One region of the Thalassotalea ponticola genome, then DNA from elsewhere that is predicted to be linked to it. Evidence: predicted binding sites of a transcription regulator. Region 1 holds the regulator's gene; each other region holds the start of a gene.
What was found. The regulator LexA, encoded in region 1, represses DNA repair genes until DNA is damaged. The targets are predictions, from matches to a motif close to TACTGTATNNNNATACAGTA.
Positions count from the first base shown of each region.

Region 2: the regulator LexA is predicted to act here: its motif matches at 3,293-3,312, upstream of ACAY30_RS11820 (LexA family transcriptional regulator).
Region 3: the regulator LexA is predicted to act here: its motif matches at 3,443-3,462, upstream of recN (DNA repair protein RecN).

Region 1 covers NZ_CP166871.1:308,627-313,907, reverse strand. The annotation lists gene ACAY30_RS01410 (hypothetical protein) at 1-185, opposite strand, end outside; gene ACAY30_RS01405 (energy transducer TonB) at 708-1,115, shown strand; gene lexA (transcriptional repressor LexA) at 2,566-3,180, shown strand; gene coxB (cytochrome c oxidase subunit II) at 3,791-5,281, shown strand, end outside.
Region 2 covers NZ_CP166871.1:2,711,276-2,716,556, forward strand. The annotation lists gene ACAY30_RS11800 (IS110 family transposase) at 1-34, shown strand, start outside; gene ACAY30_RS11805 (hypothetical protein) at 403-771, opposite strand; gene ACAY30_RS11810 (hypothetical protein) at 978-1,436, opposite strand; gene ACAY30_RS11815 (Y-family DNA polymerase) at 1,644-2,882, opposite strand; gene ACAY30_RS11820 (LexA family transcriptional regulator) at 2,879-3,283, opposite strand; gene ACAY30_RS11825 (hypothetical protein) at 3,644-3,874, shown strand; gene ACAY30_RS11830 (DUF4020 domain-containing protein) at 4,147-5,281, opposite strand, start outside.
Region 3 covers NZ_CP166871.1:1,082,189-1,087,469, reverse strand. The annotation lists gene ACAY30_RS04685 (M1 family metallopeptidase) at 1-732, shown strand, start outside; gene ACAY30_RS04680 (DUF6702 family protein) at 736-1,275, shown strand; gene grpE (nucleotide exchange factor GrpE) at 1,627-2,262, opposite strand; gene nadK (NAD(+) kinase) at 2,468-3,349, shown strand; gene recN (DNA repair protein RecN) at 3,537-5,201, shown strand.

The sequences.
Region 1 (5,281 bases):
AAAGGGATAAAGAATAAATAGGCGATGATCGGATGGTACTTATCTGCATTTTGTTCAAGCTGCTCATAGGGCATTGCCAAAATTGAAAAGGAAAAATATGCTGACGATAAAAGTACAACAAAAAGCAACAGCAACTTAAGACCTGATAACTGAAAATGTATTCTATCCCGCACTACTGAGTCCATCTAAATATCCATACATAATTGCTGCGAATTTTGCTTTGGCCTATAACAGTTGTAATAAGTGGAAATATCCATGAAATACGGAATTATTCCACGTTTTATTTAATGATAATTATCGGTATTACTAGAACGACCGTTGTTCGCTCAAAGCGGAAGTAAATTTCCACTATGTTTTTATTTAATTTACTGATTAAACGTCAAAAGTAAAAGTGTCTATTACGACGATTCGTGACATGAAACTCAACAACATGTGCTACAAACTATTGATTTTAATGATAAATGCAATCGACACGGAACGATTTCGTTGCGCCTCAATAAGAGCTAAGCTGTTGATTATAAATAGGAATAAAAAAAGGATCTACGTTATGTAGATCCTTAATTTCATATCAGCCCAGCGTAAGCGGCCTTTTTTGTGCCCGGAATTTGACTATAAACAATTGAAAAGGTTAATGTATATTCAAGTGTTAGCAATCTAAACGTAACTGAAAAATTTAAAATAAATAGTTACTTAACAGGGAAATTACTTTGAATCAGCTATTAATAACCAATATAACAGTGATGTGTTTTTTGTTAGGTTGTGCTTCAACAAACAATGAAACTTTAAGTTTTAATAGCAAATGTGAAGGCTTTGAGTCCAATGACTCCGACAGGCTCGAATATAATTCTTATAAGAACTCTATCAATAGAGTAGCTCCTAAGTACCCAATTCAAGCGGCAAGAGATAAAGTTGAAGGGTATGTTCAATTTAATTTTGATATATCTGAACAAGGCAAGCCAATAAATATTGAACCAATATCGTCATTTCCTTCAGATACTTTTATAGACGCTGCAAAACAGGCTCTTTCACAGTGGGAATATATCCCTATGACTAAAAGTGGCTCGCCAGCATTAAGCAAGTGCCATAGTGTACAAATTGATTTTAGGCTGAGCTAAGACTGCAGAGTCGAGCTACGTACATTGTTGTGCTTAGAATTATATTTTAGTTAGGCTCAATATTCTTACTAGGACGTTAATATGAATAAATGAAAACCGCCTTCTTCACAAGGCATTAACCTTAAGTGGGGCGACCAACAAATTCGAGGCTTAGTCCTCGAATTTTTATTCATAAAAGTGAATATTTGACTTGGCGGTCGGTTAGGTTAGTATGAAGCGAAGTGGCGGAGGCAACTACCGCTTTGAGCGATAAGCAGACCTTATTAATACGATGAATAACAATAAGAAAAAATTAATCCGGATGCTGGCTATTCAAGTGTTGTTGACTGCCATTCACAAATATTTAGATACGCCAAATGATGTGAGTTTTATTACTTGGCACTTCTTAGCTGCATTGGGTTTTGGAATATATGTTATTTGGTTCGCTTTGAATCTACGATGCCCAAATTGCGGTGCTGGTCAGGTATTCCGAGGTTTAAGTGCGTTTAACATTCGGTGGCCTGAGAACAATTGCCACAAATGCGAAAAGCCTTTAGGCTAACAGGCAGTAAAGAGCGATCAACGGTCGGTTTAGTAATACCGATAATTATCATTTAATAAAACGTGGAATAATTCCGTGTTTCATGGATATTTCCACTTATTGCAACTGTTATGAGGATCAAAAGAGTGTTAGAGGACGTCAAGAATGCTTTTCATTTTGCGTTTGACAAATTCAGCCCGATTTTGGTCGGATGGACAATCGGCTTATATTTCTTAGGCGCTTTTTCATCTCCTGAGAATATTGACAATACTCATATAGCAAATTTTGATCGCTTTATAACCCTTTGTTTAATTTGTTTTGGTTTAGCCTTTTTATTTAAGCTTTTTAAGTTGCGCAGATCCCCATAACAAGGCAATAAAGTCATGGACGCAAAACAGTTGGCTGCGCTCGTGCCTCGCTTATTTTAGCCAACTATTTTGCGCCACTTATTGAGGTGTTATTACCTCGAAACCAGCGTATATTAGCAATTGCTAACGGGCAGAAAATGGCACAAAGCGGTCATAGCCTATTAGCAGATCTACGATTAGTGTGATTGTCAGATTTGGTTAAGACCTATTATTCACGTCTGACAGTTCAAGTCGAGACTTATACAAATTAAGTCAACGTCACAAGATGCTTATATGGACCAATAACTGGTTAAATACAAAAGATTGGCATTCAAATCACAAAGACCTTAGATAGGCTCATTTTTTGATCTTATCACCTCATTTTCGATCATTTTCCAGCAAAAACATGACAGTTCACTGAAGTTAACCCGCATTAAAGTATTTGCTCAGTTTATTTTGCTTGGATTATTTTAGAAATAAACTGGATTGCACACACACATACCTTATTTTTAATTTGCTGTTGCGATAATCCACAAGCTGTATATACTAACAGTAACTGTACGAATAAACAGGCCAAATTAACATGCGAGCACTAACTGCCAGACAACAACAAATATTTGATTTAATCAAAGAAACAATAAACGCCACCGGTATGCCACCGACACGTGCTGAAATTGCTAACTTTTTTGGCTTTAAATCTGCCAACGCCGCCGAAGAACATTTAAAAGCACTAGCCAAGAAAGGCTTTATTGAAATGCTGCCAGGCACGTCACGCGGTATCAAACTCGCAGAAGAGCACATCGACGACGACGGCCTACCACTTATTGGTCGCGTCGCTGCCGGTGAACCCATTTTGGCACAAGAGCACATTGAAGATAGATACAAAATTGATGGCAACCTATTTCATCCAGCCGCCGATTACTTACTGCGCGTTAACGGCGAGAGTATGAAAGATATTGGTATTATGGATGGTGATTTACTTGCCGTGCATCAAACAACTGATATCCACAATGGCCAAGTTATTGTTGCTCGTGTGGAAGATGACGTTACCGTAAAGCGTTTTAAACGAGAAGGTAATGTGGTGTACTTACACGCCGAAAATAAAGACTTTGAACCGATTGTCGTTGATTTAGCCGCAACGCCTTTTAATGTTGAAGGTATCGCAGTAGGTGTTATTCGCAACGCCGACTGGATGTAATAGCGGTAGTCTCACTGCTAACTGCTAACTGCTAACTGCTAACTGCTAACTGCAGTTCTATTATCTACCAATAGAAACTCACCTTTTACAATCGAACAATCAAGCGCCTTTTGTTGAAGGCGCTTTTTTATTTGTCCCGCAGAACACTATCCCTTTACACCGACACCTTTAGTGTGAAACATTTTTCCCTCCGACGAAAAAATCGTAAATCCATAAAAAATAAAGAGTATTTGCTCTACACGTAGTCATTACTAAATATCCAAAAATTCTATCATTTTTTACACAAACAGCTTTACCTCGTATAAAAATTGAGTAATTCTAGTATACGTATTAATCAGTTATTGGCATTTGTATCGCGTAATAACGAAAAAGCGCAACACATAACAACAATAACACGCGCAATATCTACCACATCAAAACCCAACGTAGATTTGCTGTACGTAAATAACAGCGGTGAAATTTCAACCGCACTATAAAAATAAAATTTACGGAAATTTGCGACATCGAATTAAGATGTATCTTGTCCTTCTTTCTGTATTTTCTTTGGCTTAATAAGCAGAGGAGATGTCGAGTGAAAAGACGCAACCTGAGTTGGCTGTTGTTGACAAGTATGTTTGTCAGTTCAGTTCATGCTGAGTCGCAATTCAATATGACTAAAGGTGTGACGGATGTCAGCCAAAATGTCTATGACTTGCATATGATGGTCATGTGGATCTGTACCGCCATCGGTATTGTCGTATTTGGGGCCATGTTTTGGTCAATGCTTTTCCACCGTAAATCAAAGGGATCTAAGCCAGCTGATTTTCATGAAAGCACGAAAGTAGAGATACTGTGGACGGCCATTCCTGTTTTTATTCTTATTGCCATGGCATGGCCAGCAACCAAAACGCTGATCGCCATGGAAGATAACTCAAATTCCGATATCACCATTCAAGTCACCGGTTCACAATGGAAGTGGCATTATAAATACTTTGATCAAGGCATCGAGTTTTACAGTGTGTTAGCCACTCCGAGAGAACAGTTTGACAATCGCGAAGGTGAAGGCGCGCCCAAGGGTGAAAATTACTTGTTAGAAGTCGATAAGCCGTTGGTAATTCCGGTAAATAGAAAAGTCCGCTTCTTAATTACCTCTGATGACGTCATTCACTCGTGGTGGGTACCCGCGTTTGCAGTCAAGCAAGATGCAAACCCAGGCTTTATCAACGAAGCGTGGACTAAGGTCAACGAGCCAGGTATTTATCGCGGCCGATGCGCCGAGTTGTGTGGCAAAGACCACGGTTATATGCCGATTGTGGTTGATGTTCGCAGCGAAGTCGACTACGAGCAATGGATTAACGAGCAGAAAATTGCCATAACCAAAGCGAAACAAGCTGAAGCGGCATCGCTCAATGCACAAATGAGTATGGACGAGCTAATGAGCTTAGGTCAACAAACCTACACCGCCCACTGCGCCGCCTGTCACCAACCCAATGGTCAAGGCTTACCACCGGCATTCCCAGCCTTGGCGGGCTCGGGCATTGCGATAGACCCAGAAAAAGTCAGCGAACACATTAATGTGGTCTTTCACGGTCGTGCTGGTACCGGTATGCAAGGCTATGGCAAACAGTTGAGCCTTAAAGAAATTGCCGCTGTTGTCACCTATGAGCGAAACGCTTGGGGCAACAACACAGGCGATGCAGTACAAGCCAAAGATGTTCAAAACACCGCGTCAGGTGACTCAGCCGATACTGCCGATACGGCTAGTGCAGCGCCAGCGTCAACAGCACCGACTAGTCAGGCACTAGTCGCTGACGTCGCAAGTGATGCCGAACAAAGCGTTGCGGCCAGCGCAAGCGATACCATGGACGACTTAGAAATGAGTGAGCTAATGACACTCGGCGAACAAGTTTATATAGCTAAATGTGCCGCTTGTCATCAAGCCAATGGCGAGGGTATGCCACCGGCATTTCCCGGCTTAAAAGGCAGCGCTATCGCAACTGGTGATATCAGCGCCCATATTGATATGGTCGTTAACGGTAAGCCAGGTACGGCGATGATGGGCTTTGCTAGCCAATTATCAGCGCAAGAAATGGCCGCGGTTATTACCTACGAGCGCAATGCT
Region 2 (5,281 bases), 950 kb from region 1:
TGAAAAAGAATACCAGATTGATTATGTGAAATAGACAAGTTTGAAGTAAAGAACGGTTAACCCCACCGAGTCTTAGCACTAGCAATTGACGATAACACGGTCAGACCGAGAGCATAAAAGCCTGTTTATTCGGGAAGAGATAAAAACTCTGTTTAACGAATGAGGCCATGCTCAAGCGCAAATCATCAGGGCGATAGCACAAGCTGTTACGGCAGTATGCTAATAAACGCCGAATGTAGAGCTGCTGTCAGATCTTCTTGTTATCCAGGATAGCTATTGCTTGACAAAGGGGAGTCCATGTAGCCCGCATAAGGGGCTAAGTAATGCTTGCTAAAATGTGCAGCGAAGCGGAACCGAGCAAGCTTTACGTGTCCCGTGCTTAATGCGCTTGTTAGGAGTACTTTACAACAACCCCATAAAATATTGTATTGGTGGCACAGAAACCAATAAACAGCCCAAAGCCAGCAACCACTTCTTACTTGGAGGGTAAAAAAGCGTTTTACTAACACCTGCCAAGCCTTTAAAAAAAATACACATATTGGTTTTGAAATACGCTAATAAACATATGCAACCAAGAAAAACAGCATAGATTACAGAAAGCAGAGTTTTTTCAGGGGTTAGGAACCAAGGCGGAATAAAAACTAAAGCAGTCAATAAAATGCTTATAGCTTTATTTTCACCTTCTGAATTCTGGAGTCCTGATTTCCATATAATAACCAAAATAGTGGTTACTATTATTAGGGCAAACCAGTGCCCAAATATGAACTCCATTTCAGTACTCCTAACAGTTGTAATAAGTGGAAATATCCATGAAATACGGAATTATTCCACGTTTTATTTAATGATAATTATCGGTATTACTAGAACGACCGTTGTTCGCTCTTTTCAGCCCGTGGGCTTTTGATTACATTACGTTAATTCATTGAACGGTTCAACAGTGCCAATAGCCACCAGTAGTAAACACGCAGATTACTTTGTTAGCGGTGAAAGAAACTTGCATATTTAACCTTATTATCACCTACTATGCCTTTAATGTTTTCGGTGAAAGCCTCCATGTTATTAATACCTTCAATCTTTTCTAAGGAACCTGATGATGGAAAAAGCAATATCGATATAGGCTGTTTTTTTCTGGTTTGAATAACTACCTTTTTTACGGATGTTAGTAAGAATTTACTTTCGAATTCAGGACCTGAAATCACCAAGTTTGAACCATCAAAACCAAATCGTATCATTCTGGAAGTTTCTACCCAGCTCTGCATTCCTTTATATGCTTGCCAAGCCATACCCAAGAATATTAAACCAATAAACATTCCGTAATTTTTCGTTGAAACACCAATTAATGCAAGAACTAAAGCTACAGTAGTAAACATAACTACCGCTGTAACCATACCTCTCTTTCGTTTTTTTAAGTATTCTTCAGATAATTGGTATTTCATAATTTACCGCTAACAGCTTAATAAATAGAAAGCACCTACATTAGCTGTGTAAAATCTAGGTCTTGAAGAGGGTAGCGACTGTCGCCTAATCGCTCTCAGCGGCCGCCGACGGCCACTTTATCCTTACATTAATTTACCGATTAATAAACCAAAGTCAAAGTAAATACATGCCTAAACCCTCATGGATAGGAGCAACATCCATTAGCTTTAGCACTTTATTCGCGGTATATCATGCCAACGCGTTGTGTAATGCGGTGATAAATACTCTCGCCGCATGTGCAACTTTGTTTGTTTCGTTGAAGCGGTGTGCAATGCGCCGGCGCCGTAGCGCTGATTAATGGCATCAATGCAGGCCATCAATGTCGGGTTGTCATGATTTGTACTTAACAGATCTGTTTGGATAAAACCCGTTTGCAACTCAACAGCCCCCACGCCGCAACGAATAAAGTCAACACCCTCCATAAAAACGCTAGCCAGCCCCCGACGAATCGCATTATTAATCACCAGCGTATCATTTGAAGGATTTACTAAGTCGATAGATAACGTTTTCGCATAATGACTTTCCTTAAACGGAGAGGACGCGGCAAACATTATTAATCGTTTAACGTATGAGCCTTGCTGCCTAGCTTTATAGGCGACAGTTGCACCATGTGTTGCAAAGGCACTCGCTAATTGATCGATATCTCGAATAGGCTCACCAAACGAACGAGTACTAAAGATTTGTTGCTTGGGTGCCTTAACATCTTCCCAATCTAAAGCTTTTAAACCGTTCAGTTCATTGACAGTGCGTTCAAGCACTACAGAGAATTGTTTACGGATATCTTTAGGTGACTGTTGTGATAAATCCAATGCACTAGTCAGATTTAATAATTTTAGTTTTCTCGATAATCTGCGACCAACGCCCCAAACATCAGAAAGTTCCATTTTCGATAAAACTTGAATACGATGCTGCTCATCATCAATCACACAAACACCTCGGTAACCATCCATTCGCTTAGAAGCGTGATTGGCTGCTTTGGCAAGCGTAGCCGTATTGGCTATGCCGACACCAACAGGTAGCTTCACTTCACGCCAAACAGCTTTGCGAATTTCCAAAGCAACACTTTGATGGTCGGCATCGTCAGGTAGGGTAATAAAGCTTTCATCGATACTGTAAATGTGTTGTCGTTGCGCAAAGCGCCCTATTACGGTCATCATGCGTTCTGATAAGTCAGCATACAGCTCATAATTACTCGAACGGATGACAACGCCAGCTTGATCTAAAAACTTACGAAGTTTAAATAAAGGTTCAAATTTAGGGACACCTAACGCTCGTGCTATCGGGCACATTGCCACGATACAGCCGTCGTTGTTGCTCACACAAACCACCGGCTTATTGCGTATCTTAGGATCAAAAACCTTTTCACAAGCACTGTAAAAGCCAGTTGCATCGATAAGACCTATCACGCCTTTAGCTCCCTTGGTTGCCGGTGTAATCGTATCGACGAAACGACAACACCTTCAATTGAAAAGCTATCTTCTGAGGTAACGGTTACCGGTGCATAATGAGCTGAGGCTGACAGTAATTGCGCTTTTTCCTTATGAATAATTTTGCATACGAATTCACCGTTAAAGGCAGCAACAATCACATCCCCAGTATGAACGTCAACAGAACGATCAACAATCAGCAAGTCACCGTCAAAAATGCCGACCTGCTCCATCGAACGACCTTGTGCTATGCCAATAAAGGTGGCGTTAGGATGCATGATAAGCAAACTATCTAACGATAGCCCTATCTCTTTATACTCCGTAGCAGGACTCTCAAAGCCAGTTATCCCAGCTTGAATATAGTAAGGACAAACTTTCATTTAATTAAATACTGTATACATATACAGCAATAATATACCAGCAACACTATAACTAACAAGTTCAAATTAATCAGAGGTAAAAATGTAAGCCGTTATCGCCAACGAGATCCTCCGACAGTTCATCGTCTAAATGGAGTTCATGTTTGGTTATATTGTGCGTACCGCTAAAAATAGATATACGAAGATTTTTGAATCGCACGAACGGACACTCAAGAACTGACCTGAAAGCCACACCTTTTGGAGTAGGTAAATATCCTCCTCGTCTGCATACGAAACAATGCTACTACTTAACTCGACTTTCTAGACAGAAGAAGGATTTGCGTGAAGATAAGAATGTTATTAATCACTTAAGGAGAACGAATGAATAACATAGCAAGTATCGATTTTACTGTTAACGCAGTTAAGAATTGTCTAAAAAAAGGGCTTTTAAACGCCGGCGTTATTAACTTAAATGATCATATCGCCGCGTATTCAGAGGGCATAAGAATGTTGGTCGACGATGCCATGGAAGGCAACACACTGACAAAAACTGACGCAATAAAGCTCGCTGATAAACTTGCTTCAAAAATATTAACTAACCAAGGTTTCTAATACGCATAGGAGAAAAGTTAAACATTAACTCTGTTTTATACATTACTGTTACAATAGCTTGAACAGCCAAAAACAGAGTTAGTGTTCTATGGTCTGTCGTACCAAGACCACGAAATAGGCCAGTGAGTTAAACAAATTTTAGCCCAGCTTTGCTGATCTCGAAAGCTAAAGCTCATGGGAACTACTTAGAAGATGCGCTGGTATTAAAAATGCCCCCTCACACGCTAACCCTCTTCAATAGAGTGAGAAACTAAGAATTACTGAAAAATCACTTAGTCACTTAAAGTTTTGCCAGCTAGAGTGGTGCTTTTGCTAAAGCAAAGTTTATCCTGACCAGTGCTTATTAGTGCCTGGTTAAGCTGTTCTAGGATATCCTCACTAACCTCACTTGTATTTATCTTCAATAGAAGACCATCAAGGCCGAAAAATTCAGAATATACCTCTTTGGCTTTCAAGAGGTATGTGATCAATTTAGCCAGAGAGTTCGAGTGATGCACAGCCCAATCTTTATTATTGAGACTATAAACCAGATGAGAGTGACGTAGATCAGGAGCAGGCATTTGAATAGCAACCTCAACTAACTCATCAAAAAGCTCTGGAATACTTCCCAGCAGTCCTAACATAGCTCCTGCCTCTTGTGCATCAAGAGGAAGTGGCCTTCCATTAATACGATTCAACCAATAATCTTTCAACCAGTTTCTCCAAACCGCTACTCGAGCTTCAGCAGGTTTACCAGAAAGGTGACTATATAATTTTCTGGCTACTATGCTTCTATGTCCGGCTGATAAGTTATTCAATATTTGGGGTAACCACTCAATATGTGGATCTTCAATATGCCAGAATGCGACTGCAACATAGTGATCAATAAAAATATCTTCTTTCCCAGGTAATATTTCAAAAAGTCGCTCTCGCATTTTCTCAAAATAAGGTTTTACACTCGCGAATGAAGCTGCTTGAATGCCACCGCTAGTAAATAGCCCATCCCAAGCTTGCTTTGCTTGATCAACACTAGGATTGAGCAAAGGTAATAAACGCTCAATAGTCCACTGAGCATTTACGTGATATAGAAAATTGATTTGCCTACTCACAAGTGGAATCGTATAGATTGTTTTTGGATTTTCGGTATTAACCAACGCGCTGATCTGATCAAGATACTCAGTATACTGACTTTCTTGACCTAACTTCACTATAATATCTAATGCTGAGATCCAATAACTTGCAATTTCACCTTCTAGTGTATTAATAGATTGGGTAATCCAGTCTATAGTATCTCCTGATAGAGGCGCTTGCGATAAACTACAGCTCTTCCATATATTCAGCACTACTCCGTTAGCTTTATGATGTACTTCACTTAACGAGTCGAATGCATCGCATTTCAGATGCCCCTCTAGAGCTTTTACAACTGCC
Region 3 (5,281 bases), 770 kb from region 1:
ACCATGGAAGAAGCATCTGGTGTTGACTTAGATTGGTTCTGGTATGGTTGGTTCTACACCACAGATCACGTTGATATCTCTGTAGACAACGTATACAAGCTGCGTTTAGATACTAAAAATCCAGATATCGACTTTGACCGTCGTCGTCAAGAAGAGCTGAACAAGCCGAGTTCATTGCACGTTGATCGCAACGAGCAAGAAGGCATCAAAACATGGTTAGAGTTAAACCCTGACGTGCGCGATTTCCACGATGACAACGATCGCTGGACGGTAACCAACAAAGAGCGCAACGAATACAAGGAAATGTTAAACAGCCTTGAGCCGTGGGAGCGCGAAGCCTTTGCTCGTGCCGTAAAAGAAGATAAGAACTATTACGTGATTAACTTCTCTAACCTAGGCGGTTTGGTTATGCCAATTTTACTTGAGCTAACATACCAAGATGGCAGCGTTGAATCGATGCACATTCCAGCTGAAATTTGGCGTCGTTCGCCGAAATCGGTGAGCAAGTTAATTGTCACTGAAAAAGGCAAACAGTTAGCGTCTGTAACCGTTGACCCACACTGGGAAACTGCTGATGTTGATGTACATAACAACCACTTCCCTCGTCGCATTATTGAATCGCGCGTTGAAGCATTCAAGAAAGAAAAGTCGAAGAAAATGGAATACCGTGACATCATGCACGACAGCAAAACAGAGCTGACAGAGCCCGAAACTAAGGTATTTAAAAAGTAAACCATGTTCAAACAATCGCCTTTGCCAACATCGCTGTTAACTCTGCTGGCGCTTGTATTCTGTTTGATATGCACAACCACCCGTGCACATCAGCAAAAGCAGGCTTATACCAGTATTTTGTTTAACGACAGAAACCACCATATTGAAGTGTCGCATCGCTTTTATCTGCACGACGCCGAGCATGCGATTGCCGATATCCTTGGCTCGCCTGCTGATTTAGTTGCCGACAAAGAGAGCCAACAACGGTTTGCCAACTACATTCAAAAGCAGTTTCGCTTGTTAAATCAACACCAGCAAATGCTGGCGTTAGGCGAAGTCGGCTTTGAAGTTGAAGGCAAGTTTTTTTGGGTGTATCAAGAAATCGCCCAACCCGAAGACTTAACCGCAATTTACATCAGTATGCGTGCACTGCAAGATGTATGGCCTGGACAAATTAATCAAGTCAATGTTGAGTATACCAATGTACCAACGCAAGGTGCCAAGGTGAGATCGGTTCGCCTTACCAGTGATGATGATTGGCAGCGGATTGATATTGAACGATAAACGTGACCCTAAACGCTAAATAAATGACGTTATAGCGTCACTAGTAAAAGTAAAAGCCTGCCTTAAAAGCAGGCTTTTTTATTAGCTCGAAACGCCGTTATTCACTCTGTACGCGTATTTATAACATTTGTCAGAAAGGTTACTCTGCTCAAAACGAGTCAGACCGGCTCATCTCCTATCCCTATAAAATAAAAAACACACAAAAAAACGCCCGCATAGCTGCGAGCGTTTTCATTGAAAATAGCACTAGGTAAAAGCGTCAGTGTAAAAGCTTATGGGAAAAGCTTGTTACTGCTCAGAGTCGCGTTTGATAGCGATAACGCCGCGCTTTGTACCTTAAACCAACTGGTTTTATTTAGAGACCATAACCATGGCAGGACGAATTAAACGACCGTTTAGCTCATAACCCTTCTGCATCACCGCTACAACCGTGTTGGCTTCAACGCCTTCAACTGGCTGCATCGACATTGCTTGATGTTGCTCAGGGTTAAACGGTTGGTCTTGCGGATCAATCGCCTTAACACCAAACTTGTCTAAGCCTGACAACAAACCTTGCAAGGTCAGGTTAACGCCTTCGTAGGTTGCTTTTTGGTTTTCATCGTCCGCGTTAATGGTTGCTAAACCGCGCTCAAGATTATCAACAACAGTCAACATCTCAGCGGCAAACTTTTCTAAAGCGAATTTTTTCGCTTTATCCACTTCTTGTGCACTGCGACGACGAATATTATCCATCTCTGCTTTAGCGCGAATAACACTGTCTTTTTGGTCGTCGACAGTCGCCAATGCCGTGGCCAGCTTTTGCTCTAACTCAATAATGCGCTGTTGTTCTTCGGTTAAAGATTCAACGTCGGCTTGATCATCAACTGAATCTGTCTCATCGTTGCCTTGTTGAGCAGTAACCTCTTCTACCACTTGCTCGGTTTCTTGCGCTACTACTGGCTCTTCAATATGTTCTTGCTGTTCAGGTTTATGTGACTCATTGGTCATAGATAACTCCACAATATCTTAGCCTGAGGTGATCAGTTTCCCCAGACGTTACCGACTTTAACGTAACTGTTTATGGGGGCATTATATACGCTTTCAAGCCTAAATTTTAACTAAAATTAGCCGCTAAGCTTTACTTTCAATAATTTCTTGGTAAAACTGCCATTATCGATTGCTAAATTTAGCTCCCCATTATACGAGCCACTTGATGAGCAGGTTATATAAAACAATAGGGTTAATTGGAAAACCCAATCACGACGGCGCTCTAGCCACCATTAATACACTGCATGAGCACTTAACTGATCTTGGGTATCAGGTAATGGTTGAGACCAAAGTGAGTGAACAGCTCAATTTCGATAAATCCATTACCTTTGATATTGTCGATATCGGTAAGCAAGCGCAGTTGGCCATTGTAGTTGGCGGTGACGGCTACATGTTAGGTGCAGCCCGGGTATTGGCAAACCACGACATTGCCGTTATCGGCGTCAACCGCGGTAACCTCGGTTTTTTAACCGACTTATCCCCCGATAACGTGATCGAGCCGCTAAATCAGATTTTAGCCGGAAACTCCAATACCGAACACCGCAGTCTACTGTTTGCCGAAGTGTATCGCCACGGCCAGTTAAAAAGCGCCAACGCCGCGATGAATGAGGCGGTTTTGCACCCCGGCAAAGTAGCTAGCATGATGGAGTTCGCGGTGTATCTCGATGACACCTTTATGTTTTCACAGCGCAGCGACGGTATTATTATTTCTACGCCAACCGGATCAACAGCCTATTCGATGTCAGCAGGTGGCCCCATTATGACCCCAACATTGAACGCATTAAGTTTGGTGCCTATGTTTCCCCACACCCTGTCATCCCGCCCTATAGTGGTAGATGGCGACAGTCATATAAAAATTGTCATTGGCGAAAAAAATCACGAAGAACTGCAAGTCAGTTGTGATGGACACGTAATCTTGGCCGCCATGCCGGGTGATGAAATTCACATTAAAAAAAGCAAGTACACATTGCGCCTAGTTCACCCCCTAGATCACGATTACTTTAACGTATTGCGCACTAAGCTCGGTTGGGGCAACAAAGTGTACTAGGGACTGTTGAACGTTGCGGTAAGCCCGTCGAGATCTCACCTTGATATCTGTTGAAAAAACACACTTGCATTATTGAAAAAACACTGTTAATTTTACTGTATAAATTAACAGTGTTTTATTTTTGTGTATCTAAAGCTCAAAAAAATACCGATACACAGTGAAACATGTCGATAAATGAGTGTCGTTTATGCTTACCAATCTTGCTATTAAAAACTTTGCCATTGTCAGCTTTGTTGAAATCGACTGGCACCGCGGTATGACAACCATTACCGGTGAAACAGGGGCGGGTAAATCCATTGCCATCGATGCATTGGGGCTGTGTTTAGGCGATCGAGCAACAACCAATACGGTGCGTGCTGGCTGCGATAAAACAGAAATCAGCGCAAGCTTTGATATAGGCAAATTAACGGCTGTACAAAAATGGCTCAAACACTGCGAATTAGAGCAAGATGGCGAGTGTATTATTCGCCGAGTGATCAGTAAAGAAGGACGCTCAAAAGGATTTATTAATGGCAACCCAGTGCCTCTAGCGCAATTAAAACAGCTTGGCGAAAAGCTGATTAATATTCACGGTCAACACGACCACCAATTATTGTTAAAGGCAAGTGAGCAACGTCAGTTACTGGACGCATTTGCCTCTAACCAGCCTCAGCTAGAGAAAGTACAAAACTATTACCATCAATACCGCAGCTTAACTCAAGAGAAGCAGCAGTTATTGGCCAGTGTTGAACAGCGTCAAGCGCAATTACAGCTACTGCAATACCAGGTAAACGAATTAGATGAATTTGGCTTACAAGCCGATGAATTTGAGCAACTAGAAAACGACTTTAAACGCCACGCTAACACCCAGCAGCTGTTACAATTATCGTCTAGCTGTTTGCAACAACTGGCCGAGAACGAACAATTTAGCGCCTTGTCACTCACTCAGCAATGCGCCGAACAGATGAGCCAACTCAGTGCTTTAGACAGTCAAGCCGCTGCGATTGCCGAGCTACTCAACGACGCGCGAATCGCCTTGGAAGAAGCTAAAAACGACTTGAGTTACTATCAACAAAACATTGATATTGACCCTGAAACATACGCCTTAATCGAAACGCGTTACAACACGGCAATGCAACTGGCGAGAAAACATCAAGTAATGCCAGAAAACTTATTTGAGCACCACTGCCAGCTCAAGCACGAATTGAACAGTATCAATAGCGACGATTCTCGGCTTGAATTTATCGACAATGAGTTAACGCAGTGCCACGAGCAATATCAACAAGCATGCCGCGCCTTGAGCCAAAAGCGCATTAAGGCTGGAAAACAACTGGCACTGCAAATCAGTAAATCGATGCAACAACTGAATATGGAAAACGCTCGATTTGATGTCGCTATTCGCCCTGTTGATGATGATAAAGTACAACCCTATGGCAACGAGCAAATCGAATTTGTTGCCAGTATGAACCCAGGCCAACCGTTAGAGCCCATTCACAAAGTTGCCTCTGGTGGTGAACTTTCGCGCATTAGTTTAGCTATTCAAGTTATTTTATCGTCCAAGGTTATCACACCAACACTGATCTTTGATGAAGTAGACGTTGGTATCAGTGGCCCGACTGCTGCTATGGTTGGTAAACAGCTGCAAGCATTAGGCGCGTCAACACAAGTGATTTGTGTTACCCATTTACCGCAAGTCGCCTCACGCGGACACCAACAGTTGTTTGTTGCCAAACTCAGTGATGGTAAGCATACCGAAACCAAGGTAAACCAATTAGACCGCGGTCAACGAGAACGAGAAATCGCTCGCTTGTTAGCCGGTGATGTGATCACCGAGCACAGTATCGCTAACGCAAGAGAGCTATTAACGGCGTAGCAAATAACCACGACCTTAGTATTGGCTCTTTTATGTCGTATTGAAGTATATTTTGAGTAACGTTACCACTTTGCTGGAGT